2 regions of the Novosphingobium sp. BL-52-GroH genome follow, and region 2 is predicted to be linked to the other one. Evidence: predicted binding sites of a transcription regulator. Region 2 holds the regulator's gene; the other holds the start of a gene.
The links. The regulator LexA, encoded in region 2, represses DNA repair genes until DNA is damaged. The targets are predictions, from matches to a motif close to GTTCCNCNCTTGTTCT.

Region 1: the regulator LexA is predicted to act here: its motif matches at 3,169-3,184, upstream of ACFFDA_RS22785 (MmcB family DNA repair protein).

Annotation. Positions count from the first base shown of each region.
Region 1 covers NZ_CP171152.1:2,105,707-2,113,207, forward strand. Annotated here, with positions in the region: gene ACFFDA_RS22775 (fumarate hydratase) at 1-786, shown strand, start outside; gene ACFFDA_RS22780 (DEAD/DEAH box helicase) at 906-2,345, opposite strand; gene ACFFDA_RS22785 (MmcB family DNA repair protein) at 2,659-3,156, opposite strand; tRNA gene ACFFDA_RS22790 (tRNA-Arg) at 3,270-3,346, shown strand; gene ACFFDA_RS22795 (methyltransferase domain-containing protein) at 3,398-4,096, opposite strand; gene ACFFDA_RS22800 (cupredoxin domain-containing protein) at 4,093-4,521, opposite strand; gene ACFFDA_RS22805 (DUF2147 domain-containing protein) at 4,705-5,136, shown strand; gene ACFFDA_RS22810 (acyl carrier protein) at 5,133-5,363, shown strand; gene ACFFDA_RS22815 (beta-ketoacyl-[acyl-carrier-protein] synthase family protein) at 5,360-6,601, shown strand; gene ACFFDA_RS22820 (type III polyketide synthase) at 6,598-7,501, shown strand, end outside.
Region 2 covers NZ_CP171152.1:362,273-369,773, forward strand. Annotated here, with positions in the region: gene trpC (indole-3-glycerol phosphate synthase TrpC) at 1-145, shown strand, start outside; gene moaC (cyclic pyranopterin monophosphate synthase MoaC) at 327-812, shown strand; gene ACFFDA_RS14320 (molybdopterin molybdotransferase MoeA) at 809-2,026, shown strand; gene lexA (transcriptional repressor LexA) at 2,139-2,828, shown strand; gene ACFFDA_RS14330 (ComEC/Rec2 family competence protein) at 2,895-5,018, opposite strand; gene gltX (glutamate--tRNA ligase) at 5,141-6,592, shown strand; gene ACFFDA_RS14340 (citrate synthase) at 6,615-7,501, shown strand, end outside.

The sequences.
Region 1 (7,501 bases), 1.7 Mb from region 2:
GCGCAGGGCCTGGGCGGTCTCGCCACGATCCTCGATGTCAAGATTCTCGACTGGCCGTGCCACGCCGCCGGCAAGCCCGTGGCGATGATCCCCAACTGCGCCGCCACCCGCCACGCGCACTTCACCCTCGACGGTTCGGGCCCGAGCTATCTCGAGACGCCGAACCTCGACGAGTGGCCCAAGGTCCACTGGGCGCCGAGCAAGGAAGCGAAGAAGGTCGATCTCGACACGCTCACCTCCGAGGAAGTGCAGAGCTGGAAGCAGGGCGACCGCCTGCTGCTCAACGGCAAGATGCTGACCGGACGCGACGCGGCGCACAAGCGCATCGCCGACATGCTGGCCAAGGGCGAGGAACTGCCGGTCGATTTCAAGGGCCGGGTGATCTACTATGTCGGCCCGGTCGATCCGGTGCGCGACGAAGTGGTCGGCCCGGCAGGCCCGACCACGGCCACCCGCATGGACAAGTTCTCCGACACCATGCTCGATCTCGGCCTGCTCGCCAGCGTCGGCAAGTCCGAGCGCGGCCCGGCCGCCACGCAGTCGATCGCCAGGCACAAGTCGGCCTACCTGATGGCCGTGGGCGGCGCGGCCTATCTGGTCGCGCGGGCGATCAAGCAGTCCAGGGTCGTCGGCTTCGCGGACCTCGGCATGGAGGCGATCTACGAGTTCACGGTGCAGGACATGCCGGTGACCGTCGCGGTGGATAGCGAAGGTGCCAACGTCCACACTCTCGCACCGCAGCACTGGAAGGCCAAGATCGCCGAGGAACACCTGCTGGCGGACTGACCGCCGGCGTTCTCCCCGACGACGACCTGAAAAGGGGCCCGGAGCTGCAGCTCCGGGCCCCTTTCTACTGGACCGTGAAGTCGGCCCGGAGCGAAGGCTCCGGGCGTCGTTCAGGGCGCTCAGCTGGCGCGGCGAACCGCGCCCTTGTGCGCGCCGAGGCCCTTGGGACCGCGCGGACGGAAGCGACGCTTGCGCTCGCCACCCTCTTCGCCGGCGGCGCCTTCGCGGCGCTCGCCCTGGGGACGATCGCTGCGCTGGCCACCACGGCCGCCCTGGCCGCCGCTGCGACCACCGCCCTGGCCGCTGCGGCCGCCACCCTGGCCACGGCCACCGCCCTGCGGCTGGGCCGGGGCAGCACGTGCCGGAGCCGGCAGGCGCGCGGCCTGGTTCTGGAAGTCTTCCGGCAGCGGCAGCAGGTCGAGCTTGACGCGGGTCAGGCGCTCGATGTCGCGGATGTAGGGCTTCTCGTCCGACGCGACGTAGCTGATCGCGACGCCGGTCGCCCCGGCGCGCGCGGTGCGGCCGATGCGGTGGACGTACTGTTCGGCGACGTTGGGGATCTCGTAGTTGTAGACGTGGCTCACGCCCGAGACGTCGATGCCACGGGCGGCGATGTCGGTGGCGACGAGGACGCGGATCGCGCCCTGGCGGAAGCCGCCGAGCGCGGCGGTGCGCTGGGCCTGGCTCTTGTTGCCGTGGATCGCGGCGGCGGGGATGCCGGCGGCGACGAGGTGGCGCACGATGCGGTCGGCGCCGTGCTTGGTGCGGCTGAACACCAGGGCACGGTCGATGGCGCCGTGGGTGGCGTTCTCGGCCGCGTCATCGGCAAGGCCGGCGCGCAAGGACAGGGTCAGCAGGGCCTGCTTCTCTGCCTGGTTGATCATGATCGCGTACTGTTCGACGCGCTCCGCGGTGGTCGACTGCGGCGCGACTTCGACCTTGACCGGGTTGTTGATGAACTGACGGCCCAGGTCGGCGATCGCCTGCGGCATGGTGGCCGAGAAGAACAGGCTCTGGCGACCGGCGGGCAGCATGTTGGCGACGCGCTTCAAGGGCACGATGAAGCCCAGGTCCATCATCTGGTCGGCTTCGTCGAGCACGAAGATCTCGACGTGCTTGAGGGTCAGCGCGCGCTGGTCGATGAGGTCGAGCAGGCGGCCGGGCGTGGCGACGAGGATGTCGACGCCGCGCTCGAGCGCACGGGCCTGCTTGCCCACGGGGACGCCGCCGAAGATGCACTGGATCGTGAGATTCAGGAACTTCGCATAGCCCTTCATGTTGTCGGCGATCTGGGCGGCCAGTTCGCGCGTGGGCGAGAGGACCAGCATGCGGCAGCCGGCGTTCTGGCGCGGCTTGGGGTCCTGGGCCAGGCGGTGCAGCGAAGGCAGCGAGAACGCGGCGGTCTTGCCGGTGCCGGTCTGCGCGATGCCGAGCAGGTCGCGGCCTTCGAGGAGCGAAGGAATGGCCTTGCGCTGGATCGGCGACGGATCGGTGTATCCCTTGACGGCAAGCGCGCGAAGAATGGGCTCGGCCAGGCCAAGTTCGGAGAAATAGGACATCAAGTCACTTTCAAAGGTGCACGGGGGCGAGCACGTTCGAAAAGACGAATCTTTAGGAAGAGCGCGCGCACGGCAAGGTGTCGTTACGGGCGACCCTGCGTGAGGAAGGAAGCTTGGGATTGGTGGCAACCGCTAGTCCGGTCCGGTCTTGGCGGCTTGCGCCTCGACCTCACGCTGCTCACGGATTGCGGCGGGAATAACCCCACGCGCCGGTTGCTGAGGCGCTACATAGTGTGCGGTGCAGCGAAGCGCAAGAAAATTACGCCCAGGCTTGACATTTGCGGCGAAGGTCCGAGCCGCAAGGCGGGTTCTTTCAATCTTCCGAACCCCATTGGAGCGTATGGGGATCGCCCAGCGTCACCAGCCGGCGCAGCGCGGCGCGGGCAAGACGCTCGGTCTCGACCTTGCGGCGGGCGGCGGCGATCTGGTGCAGGGGGGCGGGGCGCAGGATTTCCGCGTCGTAGCCATCCGCCACGATCACGCCGCAGCGTTCCGGCAGGAATGCGCCGGTTTCCAGCGGCGAGCGGTCGAGGGCAGGGGAAAGGCCCCAGTAGAAACGGTCGCAATAGTCGAGATAGTCCGTCCATTTCCCGTCGCCGAGCAGATCGGCGCGCGACACCTTGATCTCGACGATGATGACGTGACCCTTGGCATCGATCCCCATGAGATCGGCCCGGCGTCCGCAGCGCAGCGGCATTTCGGGTACGCACCAGATACCGTTGCGCGCAAACAGGCGAGATATGCCGCGCGCGACGCCCGATGCGGTTTGCGACGGGGCAGGGGACAGCGAGAGAGAATCGGCTTCGGCCATGCGCACATGATAGGAACATAGCGGGAACTTACAAGTCGTCCCGCAAGGTCGTGCGTCGAAGTCGAATTTGTCGCTGGAAACCCCCGCCGCCCTCTGCTAACCGGCCTTCCGTTGCACCCGTAGCTCAGCTGGATAGAGTGACGCCCTCCGAAGGCGTAGGCCACTGGTTCGAATCCAGTCGGGTGCACCATTTCTCCGATACCTTCCGGATCTATGTCGAGCGGGGCCGCTCGGCCCGCGCTCACGCGAAAATCCGCTCTACCGCGAGCCGGAAGGGAAATCGTCTCGCAATCCGCACCGCGCCGGGGTCGAGCCCCGAGCGTGCGAGAATTTCGGGCCATTCGTCCGGCCGATGCGAGCGTGCGATCGATAGCTGCCCGTCCTCGCGAACGATGCGATGGACTCCCATCATGCGCGCCAGCAGCGGGAAGCCGTGATAGGCGAAGGCGTGGCGGTGCAGGTCGCTCACCAGCCAGCCGCGCCTCGAAGCGTGTTCCATGTGCCGCAGGAAATGGCCGAGTTGATCGTCGCTCATGTGGTGGGCGACCTGGCTGCTGACGATGAAGTCGAATTGCTCGGGCTGGTCGGCGTAGTCTCCCGTCCGATAGTCGATGGCAAGCCCCGGCTGCGTGGCGGCCCGGGCGAGCCCCTCGCTCGCCGGGTTGAGGTCGACGCCGACCATCCTGGCCTCGATCCCGCGCCGGGCCGACCACCGCGCCACCGCGCGCAGCATGTCTCCATGGCCGAAACCAACGTCGAGGATGCTGAAGCTGCGCGCATCCCCGATCGCGCGCGACAGGAAGGCGAGCGTCGGCCGGGTGGTGAGCGTCCAGCGGTTGACCCGGGCCAGGTCGTGCAGCACCCGGCCGTACGTGCCGACGTCGAGTTCGGCCGCGTCCATCTGCTCTTCTTGGAGGGAGCGGGTCGCGAGCGATCTCATTGCACGACGATTTTGCCGGTCATCCCGAACGCGCCGTGCATGAAGTGGGTGCAGCGGACTTTGTAGGTGCCCGTCGGCGGCGCTACCAGGTGAACCTCGACGCTCTGCCCGCCCTTGAGCGAGATGGCGCCGCCGACGATCCTGCCACGGTCCGCTTCCGGGATCGTCGCGGCGGCGAAGAAGTCCTTCGCCGCAAAATCGTGCCCGCCCGAGGCCAGGTTCTCGAATCGCAGGGCATAGGCCCTGCCATGGTCCAGAGTGATCGTGGAGGGGCTGAACTGGAAGTTCGACAGTTGCACGGTGAGCGTGCTGACGTCACCGGGACCTGCCGCAACCGATGGTGCCTGCGACATGGCGGGCGCCGGGGCGAAGGTCTGGGTGGCAAGAGTGAGGGCAGCGGCAGCGACGAGACGCCAAACGATCATGTCCGGTCTCCAGTATCCCCGTGAAAGGGCACGACTCCGGCAATGCGGGCCGAGTGCATTTATCACATCGTTTCCGACCTATCCGAAGGATATTCTTTGCGCGCTCGCAGCTTGCGGGGGCTGGTAAAAGCGCGCAGTCTCCGTTTGAAATGGAAGCGGGATGCCCGGATGAGAAGCGTCTGCATGGTAATGGCCTGCATTCTCGTGGTCGGCCTGGGCATTGCGTCCACGCAAGCGCAGGCGAGCGTGCTCGGCCGCTGGCTGACCGACGACGGGTCGGGCGTGGTCGAGCTTGCGCCCTGCGGGCCTGCGCTGTGCGGGCGACTGGTCGCCGTGCGCGATCCCAAGGCACCCAGCCACGACGTCAACAACCCCGATCGCGCCTTGCGCGGCCGTATGCTGGTCGGAATTCCGATCCTCTCGGGGCTCGTGCGCGATTCCGGGAAGGATGGTGCGGGATGGAGCGGTGGCCAGGCATACGATCCCAAGGCCGGCCGCACCTACCGGGCCAGCATCCGCCTCGGCACTGCCGACAGGCTGGACGTGACCGGCTGCCTTTTCCTGTTCTGCCGAACCCGGCACTGGACCCGCGCGACCACGGAGCAAGCCCGTTGAATCACGACGACGTCATGGCCCTGATCGCCAAGGAAACGGGCCTGCCGCTGGAGCAGCTCAGGCCGGAAGCGACTCTCGCCACCCTTGATATCTCCTCGCTCGACCTCGTCAGCCTGCTGTTCGAATTGGAAGACAGGTACGGGGTGGAAATAGAGCCGGAAGAACTGTCACGCGAGACGACGCTGGGCCAGTTGCTCGAACGCATCGGGGTTGCGGCACCCCGGTGACCCAGGCCTCGATCGAAAGCGCGGCCCCCCGCGTGCTCGTCACCGGGATGGGCTGCGTCAGCGGCCTGGGCCGGGGCGTCGCGGCGAACTGGGCGCGCGTGCGCGAGGGCAGGGGCGCGATCCGCCCGCTCGTCCCTCCGGCACCTGCGGGCATGGGCGCATGGGTGGAGGCTCCCGCCGACGGGGAAGACCGCTTTCCCGGCATCGATGCGCAACGCCTGCGGCGCCTGGGCAAGCTCGACCCGATCTCGGCATTCGCGATCGAGGCGGCACTGGAAGCCGTCGCCGATGCCGGGCTGGACGGGCACCCCTCGCTGGAACGGCGCACCGCGATACTGCTCGGCTGTGGCAGTGGCGGCAACGCGACGATCGAGACGGCCTACGAGCGCCTCTTCGCCAGGGACGAGAGCCGGGTCCATCCCCAGACCATTCCCAGTTCGATGATTACCGCGCCGGCCGCGCACCTGGCGATGGTGCTGGGCGTGCATGGCGCGGTCTTCACGCTGTCCAGCGCCTGCGCCTCTTCCGCGCATGCCTTGGGCGAGGCGATGCACATGATCCGCAGCGGGCGGGCGGACGTCGTCGTCGCAGGAGGCGCGGAGGCCTGCCTGACGCGCGGATCGATGGTGGGCTGGCAATCGCTGGGCGTCCTCTCGCCTGACACCTGCCGGCCCTTCTCGTGCGATCGGCGCGGCATCGTGCTGGGAGAAGGCGCCGCCGTGCTGGTGCTGGAGAGCGAGGCGCATGCGCGGGCGCGGGGGGGCCATGTCCACGGGGAACTGGCAGGCTACGGCCTGTCGAGCGATGCCGGCCACATGACCGCGCCCGACATCGCCGGGATCACCGCCGCCATCCGCGCGGCGCACGAAGATGCAGGGCTGGCGTTCGACGTTCCCGCGCTTGTCTCCAGCCACGGCACCGGCACTGCGCTCAACGACAAGGCGGAGGCCGCGGCCTTGCGCCAGGTCTACGGCCACCATCTCGAAAGGCACCGCGTCATCGCAACCAAGTCCGCACACGGCCACATGATCGGCGCGACCGGCGCCATCGAGTTCATCCTGGGCATGAAGGCCCTGGCCGACGGGGTGGCGCCTCCCGTGCTCAACCACCTAGGCCCCGATCCCGAGTGCGACCTGCCGCTGGTGCTGGAGCCCGAGGCCTTCGCGCCCGCCGTGCTGGTCTCCAGCAGCTTTGCCTTCGGCGGCCTGAATGCCGTGCTGGTGGGGCGCCGGGTGTGAGCGCGACCGTGGCCCACATCAACCGCATCGGCACCGCCGACCCGCCGTTCGAGGTGCACGACGCGTTCGTCCGCTTCGTGACGTCCGAACTGGGCGACGAGCGCTCCCGCCGCCTGTTCGAGCGCATGGCCGCCCGTTCGGGAATAGCCCGGCGCCATTCCTTCCTCGAACCGGTGACGCTGGCCGACGGGACCGTCACCGATGTCGAGCGCTTCTACGGCAAGGGACCATGGCCCTCCACCGCGTTGCGCATGGAACGCTACGAGCGCGATGCCCCGCGCCTCGCGCTTGCGGCGATCGATGCGCTCGGCCTCGATCCGGGGACGGCGGGGATCACGCACCTCGTTGTCGCATCCTGCACCGGCTTCATGGCGCCGGGACTGGACCAGGTGATCGTTGCGCAAGCCGGCCTCGATCCCGGCGTGGAGCGGACGGTGGTGGGCTTCATGGGCTGCTATGCGGCGGTCAATTCGCTGCGTCTTGCCCATCACATCGTCCGCTCGACTCCCGAGGCGCGCGTGCTGGTGGTGACGCTGGAGCTTTGTACCATCCATTTCCAGCGCAACCGCGATCTGGCGAGCCTGCTGGCCATGCTGCTGTTCGGTGACGGCGCCGCCGCCGCGCTGGTCACGGCGGAGCCTGCCGGCATCGCCATGCGTGACTTTCGCGCCGTCACCATTCCCGGCACGGCCGATGCGATCACCTGGACGATCCGCGACCAGGGTTTCGACATGCACCTGGGCGGCGAAGTGCCGGCGCGCATCGCCGAAGCGCTCGCCGCCGATGCCCGGCGCAACGATGGCGGCGGCCTGCTGCGCGGCGCCGCGCCGCACGAGGTGGACTTGTGGGCCGTCCATGCCGGCGGCCGCACGGTGCTCGACGCGGTGGAGCACGGCCTGG
Region 2 (7,501 bases):
CCTGCTGGTGAGCGAGAGCGGCATCAACACATACGCCGACCTCCAGCGCCTGGCCTCCAGTGCGCGGACTTTCCTCGTCGGCGAAAGCCTGATGCGCCAGCCCGACGTCGAAGCCGCCACGCGCGCGCTCCTGACGGGCGCCTGAACCACCCCGTAACCCCGGTCGCGCGCCCTCTGTCCTACCGCGTCAGGATGTGTCATCGAAGCGGCATGAAGTCCCCTGCCCGCCCTCGTCCCGTCCGCAAGATGGCATGTCGGACCGCCCTTCGTCTTACGGTCCTGGACAGTGTAAACCGTGTAAACCTGTTCGGGATCGATCGCGTAACATGAGCAAATCCCTCACCCATATCGATTCGGATGGCACCGCGCGCATGGTCGACGTGGGAGCAAAGGCGGAAACGCAGCGTATCGCGGTCGCCTCGGGGCGGATCGAGATGTCGGCGCAGGCCCTCGCCGCGATCCGGGCCGGCGACGCGCCCAAGGGCGACGTGCTGGGCACCGCGCGCATCGCCGGGATCATGGCCGCGAAGCGGACCTCCGACCTCATCCCGATGTGCCACCCGCTGATGATCGACGCCGTCAACCTGGACTTCGCGTTCGAGGCCGATGCGATCCGGGCCACTGCGACAGCCTCGCTGACAGGCAGGACGGGCGTGGAAATGGAAGCAATGACAGCCACTTCCATCGCACTCCTGACAATCTACGACATGGCCAAGGCGCTCGACAAGGGCATGGTGATCGGCGCGATTCGCCTTGTCGAGAAGCGCGGCGGCAAGTCCGGTCACTGGCAGGCGGAGGGCTGGGGCGCATGAGTTCCGCCCCGCTCCCGCTGGAAGAGGCGCAGGCCCGGCTGCTTGCGCTCACGGCCCCCCTTTCGATCGAACACGTCGACGTCGAGGGGGCTCTCGGCCGCTATCTCGCCGAGCCGTTGCAGGCGCGCCGCACCCAGCCCGCAGCGGCGCTGTCGGCGATGGACGGCTATGCGGTCACTGCCGGAGACCTTGCCGGTCCTTGGCGCATCGTCGGCGAAAGCGCTGCCGGCCATCCCTATCCCGGCATCGTCGCGAGCGGCGAGGCGGTGCGAATCTCGACCGGCGCGATCCTCCCGCGCGGGGCCGAGGCGGTGATCCTGCAGGAAGACCTCGACCGGCGCGACCGCGACCTCGTCATGACCGGCGAGCCGCCCGAACCCGCGCACAAGCACATCCGCCCCTGCGGCATGGATTTTGCCGAAGGCGCCGAAGTCCTGCCCGCCGGCACCCGCATCGGCCCGGCCCAGGCGGCGCTCGCGATGTCCGCCGGGCACAAGCACCTTCCCGTCCACCGCATGCCGCGGATCGCCGTGATCGACAGCGGCGACGAACTCGCCTCCGATCCGGAGCTGTGCGGCCCCCACCAGATCCCCGCGAGCAACGGTGCCATGCTGCTCGCGCTCGCCCGCTCGCTGACGGTGGAAGCGAACCGCATCGGGCCCGTGGCGGACACGATCGCGGCACTCACCGCAGCCTTCGATGCGGCGTCGACAGCGGACGTCATCGTCACCAGCGGCGGTGCCTCGGTCGGCGACCACGACCTCGTGCGCCCTGCGCTCGAGGGGTGGGGCGCCAGTCTCGATTTCTGGCGCGTCGCCATCAAGCCGGGCAAGCCGATCCTCGTCGCGACCCGCCAACGCGATGGGCATAGGCAGATCATCCTGGGACTTCCGGGCAATCCCGTGTCGAGCTTCGTGACCGCCTATCACTTCCTCCTCCCGCTGCTGCGCCGGATGCTGGGGGCTGGCGAGGCACTGCCGATGCGGATCACCACCCGCCTCGGCACTCCGGTCCGCGCCAACGGGCCACGCCGGGAATTCCTGCGTGGATGGTGGGACGGCGAAACCGTGGTGCCGCACGCGATACAGGACAGCGGCGCCCTCGCCTCGCTAGCCGCCAGCAACGTACTGATCGATCGACCCGCCCGCGCACCTGCCGCAGAGCCCGGTGACGAAGTGCGCATATTCCTGCTCCGGAATGGCGGTATCGCCTGAGGCATTGCTTGACGCAGTTAAATTCGTTGCTTAATTGTTCTCGCAATGTTCGCGATAGGAACATTCCCGGCCGAAGGGACCTTCGCCCGGTCGCAACGAGAAGGCAGCGACAATGTTGACGCGCAAGCAGCACGAATTGCTCCGTTTCATCCAGGCCCGGCTTGAGGAAAGCGGCATCTCCCCCAGCTTCGAGGAGATGAAGGAAGCGCTGGACCTGAAATCGAAATCGGGCGTGCATCGCCTGATTTCGGCGCTCGAGGAACGCGGTTTCATTCGTCGCCTGCCCAATCGTGCCCGCGCCCTCGAAGTCTTGCGCCAGCCTGACGACACCGGCACCAGGGCCCCGCGCCCCGCGCCGGCCAACAGCAACGACGACACGCCCGGCCGCACGCCCCAGCGCGCGCCCGAAGCAGCCAACGACGTCATCGAGATTCCGCTGCATGGCCGAATTGCCGCCGGCGTTCCGATCGAAGCGCTCGAAGGGCAGTCATCGCTGTCGGTCCCTGCGGCATTGCTCGGCTCCGGGGAGCATTACGCCCTCGAAGTGTCCGGGGACTCCATGGTCGAGGCAGGTATTCTCGATGGCGATTTCGCACTGGTGAAGCGCACCAACACCGCCCGCGACGGGGAAATCGTCGTTGCCCTGATCCGCGGCGAAGAAGCGACGCTCAAGTACTTGCGCCGGGAAAACGGCATGGTCCGCCTCGATCCCGCCAACGCCGCCTACGAACCGCAGATCTACGGCCCCGACGAAGTCGAAGTCCAGGGCAAGCTTGCAGGACTGCTGCGGCGCTATCACTGAAACGAGGTGTCGCGGCACGAGCCCCGTGCGAACCTCAGTGCAAGCTCCCTGACGATTTCCGACCGATCATCGAGGCGGGTCGGGAATGGTCGCTGGCCCCGGTTCCGAGGGGCGCCACCAACCGTGTTCGCCCTCGCCATCCGCGACGGTGGCCAACCGCCGCTCGGACAAGTGCACGGCAAGTCCGCCGGTTCGGTTCAGCAGGCCCCGGTCCGCCTTGAACCAGCGGGGGCGGCAACTGCCCGGAAGCCAGCGATCGGAAATCACGATGTCGCTGCGATCGCAGGCCGCCGCGAGAGCGCGCTCGGGCACCGCGTCCCGCCCGCGCGATACCAGCAGGCGCCAGGTGCCGCCTTCGCGCTTCAGTGGGAGCGCGCAGAAATCGCGGTTGCAGTGCGCTCCGGGCCAGCGATTGAGCGGTACGGGATCGCCTTCCATGCCGGCCAGTTCGCGCAAGTTGTCGCGCGCATAGCCTTCACCGCCGTCACGCAGGACGAACAGCCGCTGGCCACCGGCCTCGACCAGGCCGACGTGGCGCCCGTCTCCGGAGACCAGGATATCGGGCGGCGAAGCGACGGCGAGCAGTCCCGCGCCAAGCAGCGCAGGCGGAAGGCCGATCCAGCGGACCCGCCCGCTCCACAAGCCGATCCACAAGCCTCCGGCCACGAACACCAGGAAGGCACCGTTCGCCCCGGCCGGCAGGATCGCCACGGCGCCCGGCCGCGATGCAAACCAGTGAGCCAGGCCGGTCAACAGGTCGATCGCGCTCTGCGCCAGCCACCATAGCGGCCAGCCTGCTCCCAGCACGTCGAGGACCAGGGCACCGGCAAGCAGGGGCATGACCACGAACGTCGTCAGCGGAATGGCGAGGACGTTCGCCAGGGCGCCGTAGATGCCCGCGCGGTGGAAGTGGAAAAGCCCGATCGGCATGAGCACGAGGTCGATGACGATGCCGGTCAGAAGCAACATCGCCAGGTGGCGCAGCGCCCGCGCCGCCAGCAATTCGTCCCGCGGGGCGACGAAGGCACGCACGGGGCCGGCCGTGGTGAGCGCGACCAGCGCCAGCACCGCGCCGAAGCTCATCTGGAAGCTCGGCCCGGTAACAGCCTCGGGCCAGAGCAGCATGACGCAGAACGCCGCGACGGCCAGCATCCGCAACGACAGGGGTTCGCGACCCAGCGCCAGCGCCACGAGAACCAGCAGCGCGCCGATGCACGATCGTACTGTCGGAACTTCCGAACCGGAAATCAGGGTATAGGCCACGCCGGCCAGCGCCCCGACCGCTGCGGCCACCATCGGCAGGCGGACGCGCAGGGCGAGCCAGGGGAACAGCGCCAGGACGCGCACGACCAGGACGTAGATGGCGCCGACTACGGCGCTGACGTGCAGCCCGCTAACCGAAAGCAGGTGCGCAAGCCCGGAGTCGCGCATCGCCTCGTCGTCGGCTTCGGTGATGCCGCCCCTGTCGCCGGTGACGAGCGCGCTGGCTATGCCGGCCCGCTCCTCACCGATTCGCTCGCGGATGTGGTCGGACAACGCCCGGCGCAATCCCGACAGCCTGCCACCGCCCGGCTCTCCCTGCCGCACGACCTGCACCTCGCCGAGAGCCGAACCGCTGCCGGCAATTCCCGAGAACCAGGCCGTCCGCGCGAAATTGTAGGCGCCGGGCAGCATCGGCGGCGCCGGCGGCATCAGCCGGCCCCTGAAGCGCACGATGTCGCCGATGCCGACCGGCGCGGCGGCATCCGTACGGGTTACGTTGAGGCGTATCTTGATCGACCGGCCGCCGTCCGGCTCGCGCATCGCCAGTATCAGCCGGTCACGCCCGAGCGCGGGCTGTGGCTGGATGTCCAGTACCCTTGCCGTGAACGAACCCGCGAACGGGCGCTCCAAAGGCACTTCCCCCACAATTTCCGAGCGTGTCCAAATCGTCAGGCATCCCGCCATCGCAAGCAGCGGCAGGACCAATGCGGCCTTGCGCAGGCGCGGATAGGCCTCGCGCCCGGGCCATGGCGCCATCCCCGTCGTCGCGAACACCACACACAGGCCGCAGAAGCCGACCCAGAAGGGCGGCGAAGGAAGCGCAAACCACGTCACGATGCCGCCCGCGAAGGCCACCGTGAGCCACGGTCCGCGATCGAATCCGGCCTGCGAAAGAAATCGCTCGATGGCCGCCAAAGGCCTCGACAAGTCGCCTCCGCTGTTCCATGGCCGATGCTGCAATGCAGCGGCTCCGCGGCCTTCCGGGGGCTGATTTTCAAGAGTTGCGGCCGGGCTCCCCATGGCGCGCATAGGACAATAAGGTGGTATCGATGGCAAGCGGTAGTGCAACGGGCGGAACGACGGGCGCCAAGGCCGTCGTCACGCGCTTTGCCCCCTCGCCCACGGGTTTCCTGCATATCGGCGGCGCCCGCACGGCCCTTTTCAACTGGCTCTTCGCCCGCCACCACGGCGGCAAGTACCTGCTGCGGGTCGAGGACACCGATCGCGCGCGTTCGACGGAACCCGCGATCGAGGCGATCTTCGACGGCCTGACATGGCTCGGCCTGCAGGGCGACGAAGCGCCAGTGTTCCAGTTCGCCCGTTCGGCACGCCATGCCGAAGTCGCGGCGCAGTTGCTGGAGAGCGGGCATGCCTATCGCTGCTATCTGACGCCCGAGGAACTCGCCGAGCGTCGCCAGAAGGCGCAGGAAGAGCGTCGCCCGTTCCGCATCGACAGCGAATGGCGCGATGCCGATCCCTCGACCTGGCCGGCTGACAAGCCCTGGGTCGTGCGCATGAAGGCACCGCGCGAAGGCGAGACGACGATCGAGGACCTCGTCCAGGGCTCGGTCACCGTGCAGAACGTCGAGATCGACGACTTCGTCATCCTGCGAAGCGACGGCACCCCGGTCTACATGCTGGCGGTGGTGGTGGACGACCACGACATGGGCGTGACCCACGTCCTGCGCGGCGACGACCATCTCAACAACGCCTTCCGCCAACTCGTCATCATCAAGGGAATGGGCTGGGACGTGCCGGTCTATGGCCACGTCCCGCTGATCCACGGCGCCGACGGCGCCAAGCTGTCCAAGCGCCACGGCGCGCTGGGCGTCGATTCCTACCGCGACGAACTGGGCATCCTGCCCGAAGCGCTGTTCAACTACCTGCTTCGCCTGGGCTGGGGCCACGGTGACGACGAGATCATATCGCGCGAGCAGGCAGTCGAATGGTTCGACATGGTCGACGTGGGCAAGTCGCCCTCGCGCTTCGACCTCGCGAAAGTACACAATCTCAACGGGCACTACCTGCGCGAGGCCGACGACCTCCGGCTCGCCGAACTGGTCGCGCCGCGCCTGCCGACAAACGGGGACGGGGCTGCCGATGCCGGCCTCGACCTGCTGTCGCGCGCGATGCCCGTTCTCAAGGTCCGAGCAAAGGACCTCAACGAACTTGCAGAAGGCTCTGCCTTCCTGTTTGCCAAGCGTCCCCTCGCCATGAGCGAAAAGGCGCTCGGCCTCCTGACCGACGAGGCGCGTGGCCGCCTGGCCGCGGTTCATGAGCGCCTGTCCGGTCCGATCGACTGGACGCTGGAGGAACTGGAAGGAAACCTGAAGGCAATGGCCGAGGAACTGGGACTGGGACTCGGCAAGCTCGCACAACCGCTGCGAGCGGCCCTGACAGGTCAGACGACCTCGCCGGGGATTTTCGACGTACTGGTTTTGCTCGGACGGGAAGAGAGCCTCGCACGTATCGGTGCGCAGGCGGACGTTCCAGTCGAGTAACCGTCAAAAGGAGATATAACTGGTGGGTGATCAGGCTAAACTGAGCGCTGGTGGCGCGGACTTCGAGTACCCGATCCTTAAGGGCAGCGTCGGCCCGGATGTCGTCGACATCCGCAAGCTCTATGCCCAGACCGGCAAGTTCACGTTCGACCCGGGCTTCACTTCGACCGCGAGCTGCGAGTCGGCGCTGACCTACATCGACGGCGACGAAGGCGTTCTGCTGCATCGCGGCTACCCGATCGGCCAGCTGGCCGAGAAGTCCTCGTTCATGGAAACGAGCTACCTGCTGCTCAACGGCGAACTGCCGAGCAAGGACGAGCTTACCACGTTCGAGAACACCATCACGCGCCATACCATGCTGCACGAGCAGCTGGCGACGTTCTATCGCGGCTTCCGCCGTGACGCCCACCCGATGGCGATCATGTGCGGCGTGGTCGGCGCGCTTTCGGCGTTCTACCACGATTCGACCGACATCGCGGACCCCGAGCATCGCAAGATCAGCTCGCACCGCCTGATCGCGAAGATGCCCACGATCGCAGCGATGGCCTACAAGTATTCGGTCGGCCAGCCGTTCGTCTATCCCGACAACTCGCTGAGCTACACCGGCAACTTCCTGCGCATGACCTTCGGCGTGCCGGCAGAAGAATATGAAGTGATCCCCGCCATCGAAAAGGCGATGGACCGCATCTTCATCCTCCACGCCGACCACGAGCAGAACGCTTCGACCTCGACCGTGCGCCTCGCCGGCTCGTCGGGCGCCAACCCGTTCGCATGCATCGCCGCGGGCATCGCCTGCCTGTGGGGCCCCGCGCATGGCGGCGCCAACGAAGCCGCGCTCAACATGCTCAAGGAGATCGGCACCCCCGATCGCATCCCGCACTACATCGAGCGCGCCAAGGACAAGAACGA